DNA from 2 places in the Mesorhizobium sp. P2_F7 genome. Region 1 is predicted to be linked to the other one. Evidence: riboswitches for the same ligand, from Rfam matches in the RefSeq annotation. Region 1 holds a riboswitch; the other holds the start of a gene.

Evidence for each region. A riboswitch is a leader RNA that binds a small molecule or an ion and turns the genes downstream of it on or off. The one in region 1 is predicted to bind thiamine pyrophosphate.
Region 2: another riboswitch for thiamine pyrophosphate. It lies ahead of thiB (thiamine ABC transporter substrate binding subunit); the one in region 1 lies ahead of thiC (phosphomethylpyrimidine synthase ThiC).

What each region holds. Positions count from the first base shown of each region.
Region 1 is NZ_JBFUFA010000005.1:310,201-320,056, forward strand. Features, by position in the region: gene AC1DZ8_RS20120 (GcvT family protein) at 1-1,040, opposite strand, end outside; gene AC1DZ8_RS20125 (hypothetical protein) at 1,205-1,492, shown strand; partial or broken gene AC1DZ8_RS20130 (helix-turn-helix domain-containing protein) at 1,399-1,689, shown strand; gene AC1DZ8_RS20135 (hydroxymethylpyrimidine/phosphomethylpyrimidine kinase) at 1,650-2,450, opposite strand; gene AC1DZ8_RS20140 (thiamine phosphate synthase) at 2,441-3,046, opposite strand; gene AC1DZ8_RS20145 (thiazole synthase) at 3,043-3,816, opposite strand; gene thiS (sulfur carrier protein ThiS) at 3,818-4,015, opposite strand; gene thiO (glycine oxidase ThiO) at 3,984-4,979, opposite strand; gene thiC (phosphomethylpyrimidine synthase ThiC) at 4,979-6,814, opposite strand; TPP riboswitch at 6,919-7,035, opposite strand; gene AC1DZ8_RS20165 (FkbM family methyltransferase) at 7,082-7,840, opposite strand; gene AC1DZ8_RS20170 (hypothetical protein) at 7,837-9,072, opposite strand; gene AC1DZ8_RS20175 (aspartate aminotransferase family protein) at 9,088-9,856, opposite strand, start outside.
Region 2 is NZ_JBFUFA010000002.1:440,650-450,505, forward strand. Features, by position in the region: gene AC1DZ8_RS07455 (ABC-F family ATP-binding cassette domain-containing protein) at 1-1,595, opposite strand, end outside; gene AC1DZ8_RS07460 (thiamine diphosphokinase) at 1,597-2,241, opposite strand; TPP riboswitch at 2,346-2,460, shown strand; gene thiB (thiamine ABC transporter substrate binding subunit) at 2,504-3,511, shown strand; gene thiP (thiamine/thiamine pyrophosphate ABC transporter permease) at 3,705-5,270, shown strand; gene thiQ (thiamine ABC transporter ATP-binding protein) at 5,267-6,028, shown strand; gene AC1DZ8_RS07480 (M48 family metalloprotease) at 6,364-7,770, shown strand; gene AC1DZ8_RS07485 (caspase family protein) at 7,837-9,856, opposite strand, start outside.

The DNA.
Region 1 (9,856 bases):
TCGGCGGTGACCTGCAAGAGGCCGTTGAAGGAATGGCTTTCGTTATAACCGAGCTCGCCCAGGATCGGCGTCAGCTCCATGGCGCGCTCGAGCGGCGCCAGGATTTGTTCCATGTCGAGATCGCGCTGCGACGGCGACAGCCGCGCCTGGTCCTTCTCCAGCAAATCGCGCGGATGGCAAAGGCGCGGATTGTTTTCCTCGTAATAGCCCCATTCGATCTGGCCGCCCTCGGCGGTCTTGGGGTCGCCGGTGTCGCGCATATAGGCGGAATTGCCCTGGTCGCGCAGCAGCGGCCAGCCGATCTCCTTGCCGGTGCCGGCAAACTCATTGTAGGGGCCGAAGAAGGTCAGCGGATGGTCGATGGGCATCACGGGCAGGTCTTCGCCCACCATTTCTGCGATCAGCCGGCCCCAGATGCCGGCGCAGACGATGACATAGTCGGCCATGATGGTGCCGCGGTCGGTGACGACACCCTTGATGCGGCCATCCTCGACAATGAGGGATTTGGCCGGTGTATTGGCGAAGGATTTCAACTTGCCCGACGCTTCCGCCTGGTCGACCAGCTTACCGGCGACCGTTTGGGAACGCGGGATGACCAGGCCTGCATCCGGATCCCACAGGCCGCCCTGCACCATGGACTCTTCGATCAGCGGGAACTTTTCCTTGATCTCAGCCGGCTCGATCAGCCGGGCGCGGGTACCGAAGGACTTGGCCGAGGCGATCTTGCGCTTGATCTCATCCATGCGGCTGTCGTCGCCGACGCGCGCCACTTCAAGGCCGCCGATACGGGCGTAGTGGCCCATCTTCTCGTAGAAATCGATGGAATAGAGTGTCGTCCAGCAGGACAGGAAATCATGGCTGGTCGTGTAGCAGAAGTCGGAGGCGTGCGCGGTCGAGCCGATATCGGTCGGGATGCCCGACTTGTCGATACCGACAATGTCGGTCCAGCCGCGTTCGATCAGATGATGGGCGATCGATGCGCCGACAATACCACCCAGGCCGACGATAACGACCTTCGCCTGTTTCGGAAACTCTGCCATTGCCCGCGACTCCAAAGGAATAAAGCGGGCGGACTATAGGGCGGACCGGTAGGGCTATTGAAGCCTGTTTGCGACATTGGCAAAAGGCCGTGCGACCATGGGGCAGAATGTCCTGGCCGGCTCAGTCCAGCCCGGTCTTGCCCGGCGCCCAATAGGCCTTGGCTTTGATCCGCGACGAGCCGACGCCAGCTGTTTTCAGCGCGGCTCACATGCTGGATCGACTGCGCCTTGCCGGTCAGCACGAAATGCGCACCGCCGGCGGCAAGGGAGGATGTTTGGGTGGCAACCGCGCCAAGATGTGCTTCGCCAGCGACACGCTCGACCAGGGTAGCGTCGCCGAGGCCGATCGCCTCCAGAACCGGCCGATCGCGGCACGATGGAGACATGGGCGAGCCACGCCGGGCTCAGCGAACGAACGCTGGCGCGCATTCTTGCGCGTGAGACTGGAATGAGCTTCGGCCGCTGGCGCCAGCAGCTGACGATCATGCTGGCGCTGCAACGCATGGCCACGGGCGCTTCGATCCAGAGCGTGGCGCTCGACCTCGGCTATGAAAGCGCCAGCAGTTTCGTGACGATGTTCAGGAAGGGGCTCGGCACCTCGCCCGGCCGCTATATGGCCGAACGGCGCGGGCCGGCCGGCGACGCCTGAGCGACACCAGTCTTGAGAAGCTCTTGGAAGACCAGCTGCTTGCCGTCGCGCACGCTGTCTTCAAGCGCCGTCGCCTTCGCCAGATGCGCCGCGATGGCGCTGGCCAGCATGCATCCTGTCCCACGCATCGTTACGGCAAGGCGCGGCGTGTCGAAGCGGACCGGTTCCCTGCCCGGAACCAGCAGGATGTCAGTCGACCTGTCCCCCTTCGCGTGCCCGCCCTTGATCAGCAGAGCCTGAACGCCGGTGGCGGCCAGCAATTCCCGGCCCTGTCTCAGCAGGCCGTCCTCATCGGTTGCCGGTTCCGCGCCAACAAGCAGCGCCAGTTCGAGCAGATTTGGTGTGACCAGGCGACAAAGCGGCATCAGATCGCGCTTCATGAGAGGGACGGCATCGGCGGCCAGAAGCGCCCGGCCTGAAGTGGAAGCCATCACCGGATCCAGCACTGCCGGTATCGATGGATTTTCACGCAGCACGGCGGCGACGGCAACGGCAATCGGCGCGGTTGCCAGCATGCCGATCTTGATGGCCGCAACTTTATTGGCTTGCAACGCCGCCCGCATTTGATCGGCGACCAGACCGGGTTGCAGATGAATGATGTCGCTGACTGCGTCGTGCGTCTGCACCGTTACCGCGGTGACGGCAAGGCAGCTGCGCAGACCGACGGACGAGACCGTCCCTATATCGCGCGCAAGTCCGGCGCCGCCGCTGGAATCCGATCCGCCGACGACGAGCACATGCCGATCCTGCCTCAACGCCATGGGTTCGTCTTTTCGATCCATTCCCTGGCGCGCGCTTCAGGATCGGGATTGAACGTAATGTCCGTGACCACCGCGGCGCTGTCGGCGCCGGCATCGAAAACGCCGCCGAGCCGGTCAGGATTGAGGCCACCGATGGCGACCAATGGGGTGGGCGCGACCCGGCTCTTCCATTCGCCGATCCGTTCGAGCCCTTGCGGCGCCCATTTCATCTTCTTCAGGATGGTTGGATAGACGGGGCCGAGCGCAATGTAATCGGGTTTGGCGGCCATCGCCGTTTGCAGTTCGGCATGATCATGCGTGCTCAGTCCGAGCCTTGTGCCTGCCGCCCGTATCTGTGCGAGGTCGGCGGACTGCAGATCCTCCTGGCCAAGATGGACAAAGGCGCAACCTTCCTCGATTGCCAGGCGCCAGTGGTCGTTGATGATGAGTTGGCAGCTGTGTCGGGCGCACAAGGCTTTGGCCTTGCGGATTTCCGCGCGCAGTAGGCCCTCATCCATGTCCTTGATGCGAAGCTGCACCAACCTGACGCCGAGCGGTATCAGCCGCTCGATCCAGGCGGTGCTGTCGACGATCAGGTAGAAGGGATCGAGCTTCATGAGAAAACCGCCCTGCCGAAGGTCGGCGTCGATGGCATGGCGACATTGCGCGGCTCGAGCAGTCCCGAACCGAAAGCTTCGCGGCCGGCTTCGATCGCCTTGCCGAAGGCGCGCGCCATGCCAACCGGGTCGGCTGCCTTGGCAACCGCCGTGTTCAAAAGCACTGCGTCAAAACCGAGCTCCATCACGGTTGCCGCATGCGACGGCCGTCCAAGCCCCGCATCCACGATCAACGGAACATCAGGGAAATGCGCGCGCATCGAGCGCAGCGCCGTGATGTTGATTGGACCAAGGGCGGAGCCGATCGGCGCGCACCACGGCATCAGCACCTTGCAGCCCGCCTCGAGCAGACGCTCGGCGACCACAAGGTCATCGGTCGTATAGGGGAACACCGCAAAACCGTCGTCGCACAGGATGCGCGCGGCCTCGACCAGGCCGAACACATCAGGCTGCAGCGTGTCGTGGTTGCCGATCACTTCGAGCTTGATCCAGGAGGTGCCGAAGACCTCGCGCGCCATCCTGGCCGTTGTGACGGCTTCCTTGACGGAATGGCAGCCGGCCGTATTTGGCAGGACTTTCACGCCGAGCGAGCCGATCAGGGACCAGAATTTCTCACCAGCCCTGCCGCCTGCCATCTCGCGCCGCAAGGAGACGGTCACCACCGACGTGCCCGATGCCTTGACCGCCTCGGCAAGGATGGCGGGCGAAGGATATTGCGCGGTGCCGAGAAGCAGCCGGGAAGATAGTGTTGTTCCGAGAAGCTCGAACATTCTAGCCTCCTTGCATCGGTGAAAGAATTTCGATCCGGTCGCCGTCGCTCAACCGGAACTCTGCCCGATTGGCTTTGTGGACGATTTCGCTGTTGACTGCGGTCGCCAGCCAGTCGCCTTCATAGTCGAGCGCGGCGAGCAGGCCGGCCAGCGTTGTGGTGGCGAACTCAAGCACTTCGCCGTTGACGGTCAGTTTCATGCGCACGCTCCTTGTCGTCATTGAAGACGCGTTCGGCCGCCAGCCGCGCCATGGCGGGCGCGAGAAGGAAGCCATGGCGAAAAAGTCCATTGATCGCGACCGTGCTTCCAAAAACCTCGACACGCGGAAGATTGTCTGAGAAGGCTGGACGAATACCGGTACCGGTCTCGATGATGCCGGCCTCGCCGAACGCCGGATGCAGGGCGCAGGCGGCACCGAGCAACTCTATCGTCGAACGGACTGAAACCGGGTCTTCGGACCGGCTTTCGATCATCGTCGCGCCGACCATGAAACACTGGTCGCCGCGTGGAACCAGATAGAGCGGAAAGCGAGGATGAAGCAGCCGGACCGGTCGCGACAGCGAGACGTCCGGTGTACGCAGGATCAGCATCTCGCCGCGAACGCCGCGCAGCCCGTCATTGACCGCCGCCATTCCCTTGCAGTCGATCTGGCGATCGAAACCGGAAAGCAGATCGCCATCGGTGCCGAAGCGGAATTCGGAGCCCATGGCTATTAGCTTTTCATACAGCGCCGCCATGGCCTGGCGTGGGTCGAGATGGGCCTCGCCGGGGAAGAAAAGTCCGCGGCGAAAGCGGCCGGCGAGATCCGGCTCCAGAAGTGCTATTTCGTCTTCATCGACACGCCGGTACCCTGACGTACGGCTGGCAAACCGGTCGAGTTCGCCAGCATCGCGCGGCGACGCGATGACCAGAGTCCCGGCCCGTGTTACCCGGCCAGGTGTTGCCGCCTCCCACCAGTCGGCCGCGCCGCGTCCAAGGTCCAAAACCGGCTGCTCGGCGCTTTCACGCTCGCACCAGGGCGCCAGCATGCCGCCGGCAAACCACGATGCATTGCTGCCAAGGCTTTGCCTTGCCTCCGCAACGACCACGCTCGCGCCGCGCCTGGCGAACTCAAAGGCGGCGGTGAGGCCGGCGACGCCGGCCCCTTTGACCAGCACCCTCATCACGGCGCCGGCGCCTCTGCCGGCGTTGCCGGTGAGCCGATCTCGTCGGCAGGCATATAGAGGTCGCCTCCGGCGCGATATTTCGCTGCCATGGCGGCCATGCCTTCCTTCTGCGCCTCGGCCCGGATGTCATGGGAAATGCGCATGGAGCAGAATTTCGGCCCGCACATGGAGCAGAAATGCGCCAGCTTGTGCGCCTCCTTGGGCAAGGTCTCGTCGTGGAAGGATCGCGCGGTTTCGGGATCGAGCGACAGGTTGAACTGGTCCTCCCAGCGGAACTCGAACCGGGCCCGGGAAAGGGCATCGTCCCTGAGCTTCGCCGCCGGATGGCCCTTGGCCAGATCGGCGGCATGGGCCGCGATCTTGTAGGTGATCACCCCCGTCTTGACGTCGTTGCGGTCCGGCAGGCCGAGATGTTCCTTCGGCGTCACGTAGCAGAGCATGGCGGTGCCGAACCAACCGATCATCGCCGCGCCGATGCCGGAGGTGATGTGGTCGTAGCCCGGCGCGATGTCGGTCGTCAGCGGCCCCAGCGTGTAGAACGGCGCCTCGCCGCAGACGGCGAGCTGCTTGTCCATGTTCTGCTTGATCTTGTGCATCGGCACGTGGCCGGGGCCTTCGATCATCACCTGGCAGTCCTTGGCCCAGGCGATCTGCGTCAGTTCGCCGAGCGTTTCCAGTTCGGCGAATTGCGCGGCATCGTTGGCGTCGGCGATCGAGCCCGGACGAAGGCCATCGCCGAGCGAGAAGGACACATCATAGGCCCGGCAGATGTCGCAGATCTCCGCGAAGTGCTCATAGAGGAAGCTTTCCCGGTGATGGTGCAGGCACCATTTGGCCATGATCGAACCGCCGCGCGAAACGATGCCGGTGACCCGGTTCACGGTGAGCGGGATGTAGTGCAACCGCACGCCGGCATGGATGGTAAAATAGTCGACGCCCTGCTCGGCCTGCTCGATCAGCGTGTCGCGATAAACCTCCCAGGTCAGGTCTTCAGCGATGCCGCCGACCTTTTCGAGCGCCTGATAGAGCGGCACCGTGCCGATCGGCACCGGCGCATTGCGAACGATCCATTCGCGGATGTTGTGAATGTTGCGCCCTGTCGAAAGGTCCATCACCGTGTCGGCGCCCCAGCGGATCGCCCACACCATCTTCTCCACCTCTTCGGCCATCGAGGAGGTGACCGCCGAGTTGCCGATATTGGCGTTGATCTTCACCAGGAAATTGCGGCCGATGATCATCGGCTCGCTTTCGGGATGGTTGATATTGGCGGGAATGATAGCCCGTCCGCGCGCCACCTCGTCGCGCACGAACTCCGGGGTGACGAAGTCGGGGATATCAGCGCCAAAACTTTCGCCGTCGCGCTGCAACTGGCCGCGCAGCATCTCGCGGCCGAGATTCTCGCGGATGGCAACGAATTCCATCTCAGGCGTGATGATGCCGGCGCGCGCATAGGCAAGCTGGGTCACCGCCTTGCCTGCCGTGGCTTTGAGCGGCCGGTTGCGAACCGGAAATTCCGGCGTCAGGCGCTCGCCGGCGGCAAATCCGTTGTCTTCCGGCCGCACATGGCGGCCGTCATAGGCTTCGACATCGCCACGCGCCGTGACCCATTCGTGCCGAAGTCGGGCAAGGCCCTTTTCGATGCTGGTTTCGACAGCCGTATCCGTATAGGGCCCGGATGGATCGTAGACGGTGACGGGCGGCTCGCCGGCCGTCGGATGAACAGAGATTTCGCGCATCGGCACCGCGATGTGCGGATGGAGGATACCGGGCTTGTGGATCTTGCGGGAGGCAGGCAGCGGTCCCGTCGAAACGGCGGGGGTAAAGGCATTCATTGTGAGGCTCCTTTGCTCGTGCATTGGAGACCCAGTTCTGTGCCGGAAGGATGAAAAGACGCCTTGGCCGCCCTGTTCGAAACAGGACCTCGGGCATGGAATCCCGCAAAGCGCTTGCACCGTCCCTACGCCAGTATGAACTGGATCAGGTTCAACGGGTCACTGCGCTGCGAAAGCCAGCAGTATCTCAGCCCCTTGTCGGGACCCCCCTGGTGAATGCGTCAAGTTGAACGGGCTAACGTGGTTTTGTCAAGCGACTCTGCCGGCTCAGGCGAAAGCCCAGATATCCTCGGCCTGGAAGCCGACCTGGTAGCCTGCGGTCTTCAGCTTGACCACGACCTGGCCGATCTCGGCTGCCGGCAGTGCGCCGACCTCGACCTTGATCATGCCGGGACGATAGCGCTTGAGGTCGAGCTGTTCGAAGACGATCCAGTCCGCACCCTCGCAATCGACCAGGAAGGCGTCGATATGCGTGACGCCGTTGCGGTCGAGCAGGGTCTGCAACGTTTCCGACGGCACCTCGATATCCCTGAGGTGCGGCGCGAACTTGTTGAAATTGGCGTCTGCCTCGCCCCAGGCGTTCTTGCCCGACATCAAATTGGTGTCGGTGACCGACGAGCAGCCGATGAACTCGATCGGCAGCGTGCCGGCCTCGAGCGCTGCTGCATCGAAAGTGTGGACGGTGATCGTGCCCTTGGTTTTGGTCACCGCAACCGGCTCGATGATGAATCGGGTCGTGTCGGGATAGTTGGCGCGCAGCCGCTTCTGATTGTACGGGATCGGCTCGACCAGCACGGCCCGCGCCCGCGGAATGCGATGCAGCCACGGCGTGACGTCGTCGAACAGCGCGCCGTCGCAGGCGCCGACATTGACCATCTGGAACGGTTGCCCGCCACCGCTGAAGCGCGCCTTCAGCGCCGCCTTGGCCAGGAATTTCGTGCCATGCAGCGCCGGCCCGCGATCGAGTAGGCCGGCGGGCAGACCGAGTGAAAGGGCAATGCGCGCCAGACCGGATACAGAACTCATGGCTTATCTCCGGGAAGGGCGTGCAAGGCGATGGGCCGCCTTCCATTCAGGTTTGCCGACGCCCACAGCGCCATGACCGGACCCACCAGCAGCAGGAAGGGCGGCAAAAGGTTGGGGAAATAGATGCGGGTGTCGTGGATCGGAAAGACGGTGAATTTCGCCAGCACGCCAAGCACAAGTGCTGCCAGCAGGATGCCGGCGCGGCGATCGAGCCGGAAGCCGGCGCGGCTGAGCGCAAACCACCCGGCCAGAGCCAGCACCGAAACGCCGACCCAGCTGTTGAGCTCAATGGCGCGAAGGAAGGACGCGGCAAACGCCTTGAGATAGGCGGCGACCGAAAACGGCGGCTCGAAGCCATCCATATTGTAGTGCTGCTCGATGCTGGAGAACCACAGATGCGGCCACCAGCCGGGATGCTGCGCCCAGTGCGAGATGGCGAAATAGGCGACAAAGGACGCGGCAAAGCCGGCCAGCGCGCCCCATGCCCGCTGCCGGAAAACCACCAGCAGCACGGCGAAGATGGCAAGGAAAACAATATTGTCCGGCCGCGCCATGAAGGCGAGGAAGAGCAGGACCGCGGTTGCCACTTCGCGGCCACGCACATAGGCAAGCAGCCCGCCGAGGAACAGCGCGGAACACAACAGATCCGGCGTCGAGGCGCGTGCCGCATCGCCGAAATCGGCCATGATCAGCACCGCGCCGACCACCGGCGCCAGCGCGAGCGCGCCTTCGGTTCGCAGCCACAAAAGCACGATCGCACCGAACAGCAGCACCGAGACCACCTGCAGCACCCGCATCGCCTCGACCGGCGACATCACCGCGCCCATCGTCGACAGGATCTCGGCGTAGAGGAACTTGATCCGGTACATGCCGAGCAGCGAATGGAAGTCGGCGGCATCTTCAGCCATATGGCTGCGAAAGCCACCGCCATCGTCGGTCAGCGCCTTGTAGTCGGCCGCCGACACGCCGGCCTGGACCGTGCTGTAGGCATAGTCATGCAGCGCCTGCGCATCGGGATAAGTGCCCTCCTCGGCAATGGCGAGATAGGGCAGCATGTCCCAGTTGGCGTCGGGCATCGTCCAGGCGGTAAAGGCCGTGACCAGGATGTAGAGCGAAAACGCGATCGCGCCGATCGGCGCCGCCCATCGCGCATAAGTCCCCTCGCCCCACGCCAGAGCGGCCGCGGTCAGCCGGTCGAGTGTGTTTTGCGCGGCGGGAGGCTTGCTCAGCATCATCAGGCTCGGGACTTAGCGGACTTGGCTTTTGACGAAATCCTTCACGATCGACACGATGCCGCGCGACAGCAGGCTGTCGAAGGCATCGACGAAACGGTCGACATGCTCGCGCTGGCAGATCAGCGGCGGCTCGAGGCGGATGACGTTGCGGTTGTATTCGGTGAAGGCGACGAGCACGTCATAGTCGCGCAACAACAGCGCGCCGACGAAGCCCGACAACGAGCCCTTCAGCTTGTCGTCGAGCACGCTGACGATCGGCCGCAGCACCATCGGCAAGGTCTGCGAGAAGTCGTGGAACTCGAGCCCGACCATGAAGCCTTTGCCGCGCGCGTCCTTGATGATCTTCGGATATTTTTCCTTCAGCGCCTGCAGCCGCTGCAGCAGGTACTCGCCGGTCGAGGCGGCGTTGTCGATCAGCCCCTCGTCATAGAGCACGTTGATGCCTTCGATCGCGGTGACGCAGGCCTCGCCCATGCCGCCGAAGGTGGCCATGGCGTGGATCATCGCCGTCTTCGGCGTGCCATAGGCCTTCATATAGACCTCGCGCCGCGCGATCATCGCGCCGACCGCCGCCTTGCCGGCGCCAAGCGACTTGGCCAGCGCCGTCACATCCGGCACCACACCGTAGTGTTCGAAGGCATAGAAGCGGCCCGAACGGCCGTAGCCGCACTGCACTTCGTCGGCCACCCACAGCACGCCATACTGGTCGCACAGCGCACGCAGCTTCTGCCAGTATTCGGCGGGCGCTTGGATGATGCCGCCGCCACCCTGGATGGTTTCA
Region 2 (9,856 bases), on a different contig from region 1:
GACAGTTTCTTTGCAGGCCCTTTAGGTGCTGCCGTTTCGGCTTTGGGTGCAGCCGGCGTGTCGCCGGCTTCGGCCTTGGCGCGGGCCTTGCGGTCGTCGAGCCTTGTGCCGCCGCGCTGCGCCAGCATGTCGGAATAGCCGCCGGCATATTCGATCCAGCGGCCGCCGCCGTCGGGCGCAATCACGCTGGTCACCGTGCGGTCGAGGAAATCGCGGTCGTGGCTGACCAAGATGACGGTGCCGGCAAAGCCGGCAACCAATTCCTGCAGCAGTTCCAGCGTCTCCATGTCGAGATCATTGGTCGGCTCATCAAGCACCAGAAGGTTCGCCGGCCGCGCCAGCACGCGGGCCAGGATCAGCCGCGCCCGCTCGCCGCCGGACAGCTCACGCACGGGCGTGCGCGCCTGTTCGGGCTTGAACAGGAAATCCTTCATGTAGGAGACGACATGGCGCTGCTCGCCATTGATGACGAGGTTCTCGCCGCGTCCGTCGGTGAGATATTGCGCCAGCGTCTCCTGGGGATCGACCGCCTCGCGCTTCTGGTCGAGCGTGGCGATCTCCAGATTGGTGCCGAGCCGCACCGAGCCGGCATCGGGCTTCAACTCACCGGTCAGCATTTTCAACAGCGTCGTCTTGCCGGCGCCGTTCGGCCCGACCAGGCCGACGCGGTCGCCACGCTGGATGCGGGTCGAAAAGCCCTTGACGACGGTGAGGTCGCCGAAGCTCTTCTCGATGTTCTTGGCCTCGATCACCAGCTTGCCGGATTCGGCGGCGTCGCTGGCCACCATGGTGGCCGAGCCTTCGGCGCCGCGATGGCCGCGAAAACGCTGGCGCATGGTCTGCAATTCGCCGAGCCGGCGCATGTTGCGCTTGCGTCGCGCCGTCACGCCATAGCGCAGCCAGTGTTCCTCGCGCACGATCTGGCGGCCGAGCTTGTGCTGCTCGCGTTCTTCCTCTTCCAGCACCAGGTCGCGCCATTCCTCGAAATGGCCAAAGCCCTTGTCGAGGCGGCGGGTCTGGCCGCGGTCGAGCCAGACGGTGGCGCGCGACACGCGCTCGAGGAAGCGGCGGTCATGCGAGATGACGATCAGCGCCGACGAGGTGCGGACAAGCTCCTCTTCCAGCCATTCGATGACGGACAGATCGAGATGGTTGGTCGGCTCATCAAGCAGCAGAATATCAGGCTCCGGCGCCATGACGCGGGCAAGTGCTGCGCGCCGCGCCTCGCCGCCGGAGAGGTCGTTGGGGCTTTCCGTGCCGGCAAGGCCGAGATGCTCCATCAGATAGGTGGCGCGGTAGGGATCGTCGGCCGGCCCGAGCCCCGCCTCGACATAGGCGCGCACATTGGCAAAGCCCTCCATGTCGGGCATTTGCGGGAGATAACGCACCGTCGCCGAAGGCTGGCGGAAGACCTCGCCGTCCTGCGGCTCGATCAGCCCGGCGGCAATCTTGAGCAGCGTCGACTTGCCGGAACCGTTGCGACCAACGAGTGCAATCTTGTCGCCGGCTGATGCCGTGAGTTCGGCGCCGTCGAGCAACGGTGCGCCGCCGAAGGTCAGTCTTATCCCGTCGAGATTGAGAAGGGGCGGGGCCATATCAGCTTTCAGGCAAGGGGAAGGGGTGAGCGAGCAGCAGCGCGCGGCCGTGGCCGAGCGCGATTTCGAGCCGGCCTTTCACTTCGTTGGAGATGGTCAGCGACGAGCCGAAGGTGACCTCGACATGGTCGAGCGGCCATTTGGCGCCGGAAACGGTCAGGCCCGAGAGATCGGAGAAGCCGAGCACCGAAAACAGCGTGCCGTCGGCATAGTCGAAGCCGGCCTTGCCGGGCAGGAGGGGGACGCCTTCCTGCGCGCCGCTGGTCAACAGCACTTTTGTGCCGGCCTCGGCCAGACGCAGGCTGAGCGCCAGATGCAGGAAGGCGTGGTCGGCGCGTTTGCCGCCGAAAGCCCCGGCCAGAACCAGGCTGGTGGCGCCGCGGTCCAGTGCAGCGGCGATGGCCAGTTCGCCGTCGGTCTTGTCCTTTTCCGGCGGAAATATCTGGCGCGGCACGGCGGCGAGATCGGCGGGCAGGTCCGCCGGCACGGAATCGAAATCGCCCACCCATAGCTCCGGCATCAGGCCGAGCATCCGGGCATGACCGATGCCGGCGTCGGCGGCGATGATGCGCGAACCCTCGACCTGGCGGTCGAGCCGCGGCGTGCGGACGAGATCGCCGCCTAGCAGGATGGTGAATGTGCTCATATCCGGTGGCCCTTACCAGCCCCGCCGGCGAAACGGAAGGCCGAGAGCCACCACCGCCGGCAAAGTTCCGCTTGCGTGGCACCTTGGCCGGGCCTATGTGTCGAGGCGCTCTAACGGGGTGCCGGACGCGATCTTCGCGGACCGGCTGAGAGGCAGTCTCGCCAACCCGCTGAACCTGATCCGGTTTGTACCGGCGGAGGGATTAGACGCTTCGGACAGACCGACGCCTCAATTCCTTTCAACACGAACGAAGGAGGCGCCGATGCGCATGATTTTGTCCCGTCTTGTCCCAGCCCTGGGTGTTGCTGTTTCGCTTTTGGCAAGCCCTGCGTCCGCGCAGGACAAACTCACCGTCTATACCTATGAGAGTTTCACCGCCGACTGGGGCCCGGGTCCTGCGGTGAAGAAGGAGTTCGAGGCCGAATGCGGCTGCAGCGTCGACTTCGTCTCGGTTGCCGATGGCGTCGCGCTGCTCAACCGCGTCAAGCTCGAAGGGGCCTCGACCAAGGCCGATATCGTGCTTGGTCTCGACACCAACCTCACCGCCGAGGCCAAGGCCTCCGGCCTGTTTGTCCCGCATGGCGCGGTGGCTGAAAACAGCGTGCCGGGCGGCTGGAGCGACGATGTTTTCGTGCCCTTCGACTATGGCTATTTCGCCGTCGTCTACGACACTGAGAAGCTGAAGACCCCGCCGAAGAGCCTGAAGGAATTGGTCGAAGGCGCTGCTGCCGACAAGATCGTCATCCAGGATCCGCGCACGTCGACGCCGGGTCTTGGCCTGCTGCTGTGGGTCAAGTCGGTCTATGGCGACAAGGCGCCGGAGGCATGGGCGAAGCTCAAGCCTAAGGTACTGACCGTGACGCCGGGCTGGAGCGAGGCCTATGGCCTGTTCACCAAGGGTGAGGCGCCCATGGTGCTGTCCTACACGACGTCGCCGGCCTACCACATGGTGGCCGAGAACACCGAGCGCTATCAGGCGGCGTCCTTCGAGGAAGGCGAGTATCTGCAGATCGAGGTCGCCGGCATCACCACCACGGGCGCGAAAAACCCGCTGGCGGCAAGGTTCCTGGCCTTCATGACCGGGCCGAAATTCCAGGACGTCATTCCCGAGACCAACTGGATGTTCCCGGCAGGCAAGACCGACAAGCCGCTCAACCCGGCGTTTGATAAGCTGGTGAAGCCGGCGAAGACGCTGCTGTTTTCCCCGGAAGAAGTTGCGGCCAATCGCAAGGCCTGGGTGGATGAGTGGCTGGCGGTGATGAGCAAGTGAGCGCCCTCTTCACCCTCCCCCTTGTGGGGAGGGTCGATCCGCGAAGCGGAGCGGGGTGGGGGTAGCGACGTTGAACCCAGCCTCACCCCCACCCCGGCTCGCGGACACCGCTTCGCGGCATCCGCGCTCCGACCCTCCCCACAAGGGGGAGGGTGGAACGCGCGCATCCTCTGATCCCCGCGTCACCGCCAGCATTGTCGCGCTCGCGGCGATCGCGCTGCTGATCGGTGGCGCCTTTGCCGGGCTCGTCCGCGAAGGCGCGCACGATCTCGCCGGCGCCGTATCCGCCTTCGATCTCTATCTCCTGCGCGTCGTCCGCTTCACGCTCTGGCAGGCCGTGCTTTCGACGCTGCTTTCCGTCGTGCCGGCGCTCTTCGTCGCCCGCGCTTTGTCACGGCATCCGCGCTTCTTTGGCCGCGGTTTCATCCTGCAACTGTTTACCGTGCCGCTGGCACTGCCGGCCATTGTCGCGGCGCTGAGCATACTGGCGCTCTATGGCCGGGCCGGCTACTTCACCGCGGTCGGTGGCCAAAGCTGGCCCGATGTCTATGGCCTGTCGGGCATTCTCGTCGCGCATGTCTTCTTCAACCTGCCGCTGGCGACGCGGCTGTTCCTTGAGGCGCTCGGCACGGTGCCGGCCGATCAATGGCGGCTGGCAAGCCAGCTCGGCATGGGGGCCAGACCAGCCTTCCGGTTGATCGAATGGCCGGTGCTGCGGGCAGCACTGCCGGGCGTCGCCGGCCTTGTCTTCATGCTTTGCATCACCTCCTTCACCATTGTGCTGATCCTCGGCGGCGGGCCGGCGGCGACGACGCTGGAGGTCGCCATCTACCAAGCGCTGCGCTTCGATTTCGATCCCGCGCGGGCTGTCACACTGACATTGCTGCAGATTGCGCTGACCTTCGCCGTCGTGCTGGCGCTAACGCGGCTTGGCGCCAATGTGACCGGCGACGCCAACCTGCCGGTGGCGCCGCGCCGCTATCTCTCGGCCGGCCCGGTCGAAACGGCGTTCAATGCCATCCTGATCGTGCTCGCCTTGCTGTTCGTCGCCGGGCCGATGGCCGCCATCGTCACTTCGGGCCTTGGCGCCGATCTGAGCCGGCTGGCAGGCGAGAGCGCGGTGCGCCAGGCGACGCTGACCAGTGCCGTCCTGGGCCTGCTGGCGGCGCTGCTTTCGGTGGCGCTGTCGCTGTCGCTGATCATGGCGCGTCGGGCGCTGTCCCTGCGCCGCCATGGCGGCGCTCGCCCGCTTCTCGAGCACGCCATGGACACCGGCGCCGGTTTTGTACTCGTCGTGCCGCCCATCGTCATCGGTGCCGGCTGGTTTCTCTTGCTGCGCACCGTCAGCGATGTCTTTGCCATCGCGCCCATCATGGTCGTCACCGTCAACGCGGTGATGGCGATGCCCTTTGCCATCCGCGCCATGCGCCCCGCCTATGACGCGGCGAGCGAACGCCATGAAAAACTGTGCGCGCAGCTCGGCATTTCGGGCTGGAGCCGGCTGCGTCTGATCGACTGGCCGTCGCTGCGGCGGCCCCTGGCCACCGGCTTTGCCTTCGCCATGGCGTTGTCGCTCGGCGATCTCGGCGTCATCGCGCTGTTCGGCAGCGATTCGGTGCAGACATTGCCTTATCTCTTGCTGGCGCGCATGGGCAGCTACCGCACAGCCGACGCCGCCGGACTCGCTTTGCTGCTCGGGGCGGTCTGCCTCGCCCTGGTGGTCGCGGCGGACTGGTTGGGACGAGGAGAAAGATCGTGAATTCCGCCAACAAAGGCGCGGCCGTGCGGTTGGACAAGGTTGCGTTCAGCTATGGCGAGACGCCGTTCCTGTTCGATGTCGAATTCACTGCCTCGAAGATCACCGCCATCATGGGCGCCAGCGGTTCGGGAAAATCGACGCTCCTCAATCTGGTGGCCGGCTTCGAGACGCCGCAATCCGGCAGCGTGCTGATCGGCGGCGTCGATGTTGGCGCTTCCGCGCCTTCGGCGCGGCCGGTCTCGATGGTGTTCCAGGAGAACAACCTCTTTGCCCATCTCTCGGTGGAAAAGAACGTCGGGCTCGGCCGCTCACCGTCGCTTAGCCTGACGCAAACCGATCGCGCGGCAATCGCCGAGGCGCTCGAGCGTGTCGGCCTCGCCGGCAAGGAAAAGCGGCTGCCGCGCGAGCTCTCCGGCGGCGAAAGGCAGCGCGTGGCGCTCGCCCGCGTGCTGGTGCGCGACCGGCCGGTGCTGTTGCTCGACGAGCCGTTCGCTTCGCTCGGACCCGCGCTGCGCGACGACATGCTCGACCTGGTGGCCGGCGTCCATGCCGAGCGCGCGATGACGGTGCTGTTCGTCACCCATCAGCCGGAAGACGCGCGCCGCATCGGCGAGCAGATGGTTTTTCTGGACAATGGCAGGGTTGCCGCCACGGGATCTGCCGCCGATTTTTTCGAGGGCACTGGCCCTGAAGCGTTTCGGCGCTATATCGGCGCAAGTTCGGGCGGATCACGCGATATTGCCCGGAAGCGGACATAATTTACGACCAAACCGGCTACAGGTGATGTGGCGCTTGCTTGCCATGGTCCAGCTGATGTGGCTAGGTCCGCCCAGTACTGGTCCGGCACGAGCCGTGATTTGCCCCCTACAGCGCCGCATCCATCCGGATGCGCAAAAACGCTGTAGGTTTTTTGATTTGTGCAGGATTGCCACCGAAAATTCGATTTTCGCTGGCGCGGACCCCTGGGTCCAGGTCATGCGCCAAGAGCTGAAGGGACGCCGTGCTGTCGACCGGCACTGACACTTTGAGACGCAGACCGCTGGCGCGCTTCCTGGCGCTGGCCGGCCTTGCCGTGGCGCTGGCCAGTTGCCAGATGTTCACGCCTCCGGAAGTGCAGGAATCCGGCTTCCAGCCGTCCGACAAGCCGATCACGGTCGACAATGTCGCCGCCAACAGCAAGCTCGCCGAACTGGCGAAGGCGCAGCACCCGCGCATCCTTGCCACCTATGGCGGCGAATATTCCGATCCCAAGCTCGAGCGCATGGTGGCCAAGGTTGTCGGCAGCCTGACCGTGGTGTCGGCCAATCCGACCCAGACCTATCGCATCACCATCCTCAATTCGCCCAACGTCAACGCCTTCGCGCTGCCGGGCGGCTATCTTTACGTCACTCGCGGCCTCCTGGCGCTGGCCAATGATTCGGCCGAGCTCGCCGCCGTCATCGCGCATGAGATGGGCCACGTAACCGCCAACCATGGCCTGCAGCGCCAGCAGCTCGAGGCCGAGGAAGGCCTGGCGACCAAGGTGGTCTCCGATGTGCTCGGCGACAGCCCGACCGCCAAGGCGGCCTTGATCCGCGGCAAGCTCAGGCTGGCGCAGTTCTCGCGCAACCAGGAGCTGGAGGCCGACGCCATCGGCATCAAGTCGATCGGCGAAGCCGGCTACGATCCCTATGCCGCCGGCCGCTTCCTGCAGTCGATGTCTGCCTATACGGATTTCCGCTCGATATCAGGCGCCACCGATGCCAGCCTCGACTTCCTGGCCACGCACCCCAACACGCCGCAGCGCATCGACCTCGCGCAGCGCCACGCCCGCCAGTTCGGCGCGCCGGGCGTCGGCACGCGCGACCGTGACTCCTTCCTGGCCGGCATTGACGGCCTGCTGTACGGCGACACGCCGGAAGAAGGCTATGTGCGCGGCCAGACCTTCCTGCATCCGGGGCTCGGCGTATCGTTCACCGTGCCGGACGGTTTCATCATCGACAATACGGCTGCGGCGGTGACGGCGACCGGCCCGGGCGATATGGCGGTCCGCTTCGACGGCGTGTCGATCGACAAGGACCGTGCGCTGACCGACTATATCAAAAGCGGCTGGGTGGCCGGTCTCGACGACACCAGCGTGCGCCAGGAGACGATCAACGGCAATGAGGCGGCGACCGCGCATGCCGGCGCCGACGGCTGGCAGTTCGACATTGCGGTGATCCGTGCCGGTGGTCAGGTCTACCGGCTGCTAACGGCGGCGCCGTCGGCCAGCACGACACTCGACCCGGTGGCGCGCTCGGTCAGCGGCTCGTTCCGCATCCTGAGTGCGGCCGAAAAGGCGGCGCTGAAGCCGTTGCACATCCGCGTTGTCACAGTTCAGGCAGGCCAGACCATGGGCTCACTGTCGGCACAGATGGTCGGCGTCGACCGCAAGCTCGATCTGTTCAGGGTGCTCAACGCGATGTCGCCGGGCGCCTCGGTTTCGGCCGGCGACAAGGTCAAGATCGTCACCGACAAGTAAGAATCGGGCCGGCAGGCGGCGCTACAGCTCGCAGCCGGTCTGGTCGGCCACCGATGACCGCCGCCGTCAGCCAGGGCTGCCGCCGCCGCCTTGTCCGCCACTACCGCCGCCGCCGCCCCGCCAGGGCGCAATGAATGGACCGGTTTCGCTCGGCACCGGTCCGAGCAGTTTCGGGAGGGGCTCCCTTCTCGGCCTGGCGACCTTGGGCGGCTTCGTGCGAATGACCTTTGTTTTGATGATCGTTTGCGTTTCGGGCTTGCAGGCTGCGATCGCCAAGGCATTGCGCCCGGCAGGACCGAGAATGCTCATCGTATAGATGTTCTGGCGTTCGATACCGGCCCTGAGGAAGGCCACGGCACGGGCCGAGTCGGCGGGCACGCCATTGCGACCGTCCTTGAAGATCACGGCGAGATCGTTCATGGCATTGCTATGCCCCATCGCCGCCGCCTTGAGCAGCAGGTCCAATCCCTTGCCGGTATCGCGCTTCACGCCGAGGCCATTGAACAAGGCTCGTCCCCACGCCGTCATCGCGTAAGGGTCGCCCTTGGCGGACGCTTCTGAATAGAGGCCATTGGCTTTCGTGGAATCCGCAGTCGTTCCTATTCCGGACGAGGCGATGCGGCCGAGTTCGAAGACGGCCCTGACATGTCCCCTGTCGGCAGCCAACTGGATCGCCTTGCTGGCTTCGTCGACCTTGCCTGACGCCAGCAAGGCACGCCCCAACTCGTAGTGGAAGCGGGCGATGTCGGGGTAGGCCTTCACCGCCGCCTGGCAAAGCTCGACCGCGTTGCCGCCGATCTCGTTGGGCAGCAGTCCTGGGACCACGCCTTGCAGGTCGAGGGGTTCGCCTGCCGCCTGGTCGCAAGGGTCGACCTCTGGCGACAGCGTCATCGTCGCTCGCTTCGACGAATTGTTGGCTCGGATTTCGAAGCCGATCTTGATGGCAGCTGTCGAGCCGACCTGCGGCTCATAACGCAGATCACCGACTTCATTGGCCATCAGGCTCGATTGCGGCGACAGGATGCGGTCCGGCAGCGACAGCGTTCCCGTTGCCGGATAGCTGGCGAGCTTCAGGCTGATGCCTGGATCCTTTGCCGGCAGATCCAGCTTCAGCGGCACCGGGCCTATTCCGACCGGAACCTTGACATCGCGATCCCCGATCGCCTCGGCGGCGCCGGAAATATGGATGCCGCGCTCCAGCACCCGCTGCTTCTGCTCATCCTTGAGCGAGGCGATGATCTGCTTGCCGTCGGCGCCCTCATCGCTCTTGACCCGCAGCACCAGAACGCCTTTGGATTCGCCGCCCCAGTCGTCATGCGTGGCGTAGGCCAGCGTGTCCACTTGTTCCTGCGCGCCGACGCCCTTGGGGACTTCCATCTTCAGACGCGGCAGATCCTTGCTCTGGATCGGCTGCCCCACTTCGACAGCTTTGCCATCCAGCGTCAGCCGGCCGAGCGTCGGCGGGCTTTCAATGCTGACGGTAACCGCGCCGCCTTCCACGTCGACAGGCTGCGGCAGGTCCAGCGCGACAGGACCGACGCCGGACGGCACGATTTTCTCCAGCACTGGCGGCAGCGAGGGCCGGGTCACACGACGCATCAGCACGACGTCGTCGATCAGCGAGGAGTTTTCCCACGGAACCTGCTTGCCATCCGTGGCCTTGACGACATCACGGCGCACCGCGGCCATGACCGTCCGTATCTCCTGGTTCGGCGCCAGCGCCCGGCGCGAGAATGCCGACGAGAAGGGGCTGAGATCGCCGGACCCGTCATAGGCGATTGCTCCAGGTTCCGTGGCAAAGGCGATCAACGTGTTCTGCGAGCTTTTGACTTGCGCGAGGCCGGTGCCGCCGGTGGCGATCAATTGGTCGCGCAGCCAATAGTCCTTGCGTGGAAACGGATTGTTGCGGCAGGCATCGAGAATGATCACCTGGATCTTGGATTTCGAGCGCAGCTGCTCAAGCACATCATCCAGCTTCACGGCCTGGACCTCGATGTCGGCTGCATCCTTGAGCGAGGCATCGACCGGGATCAGAAAATTCTCGCCGCCGATCTGGAAGCCGTGGCCGGAGTAGTAGACGACGGCC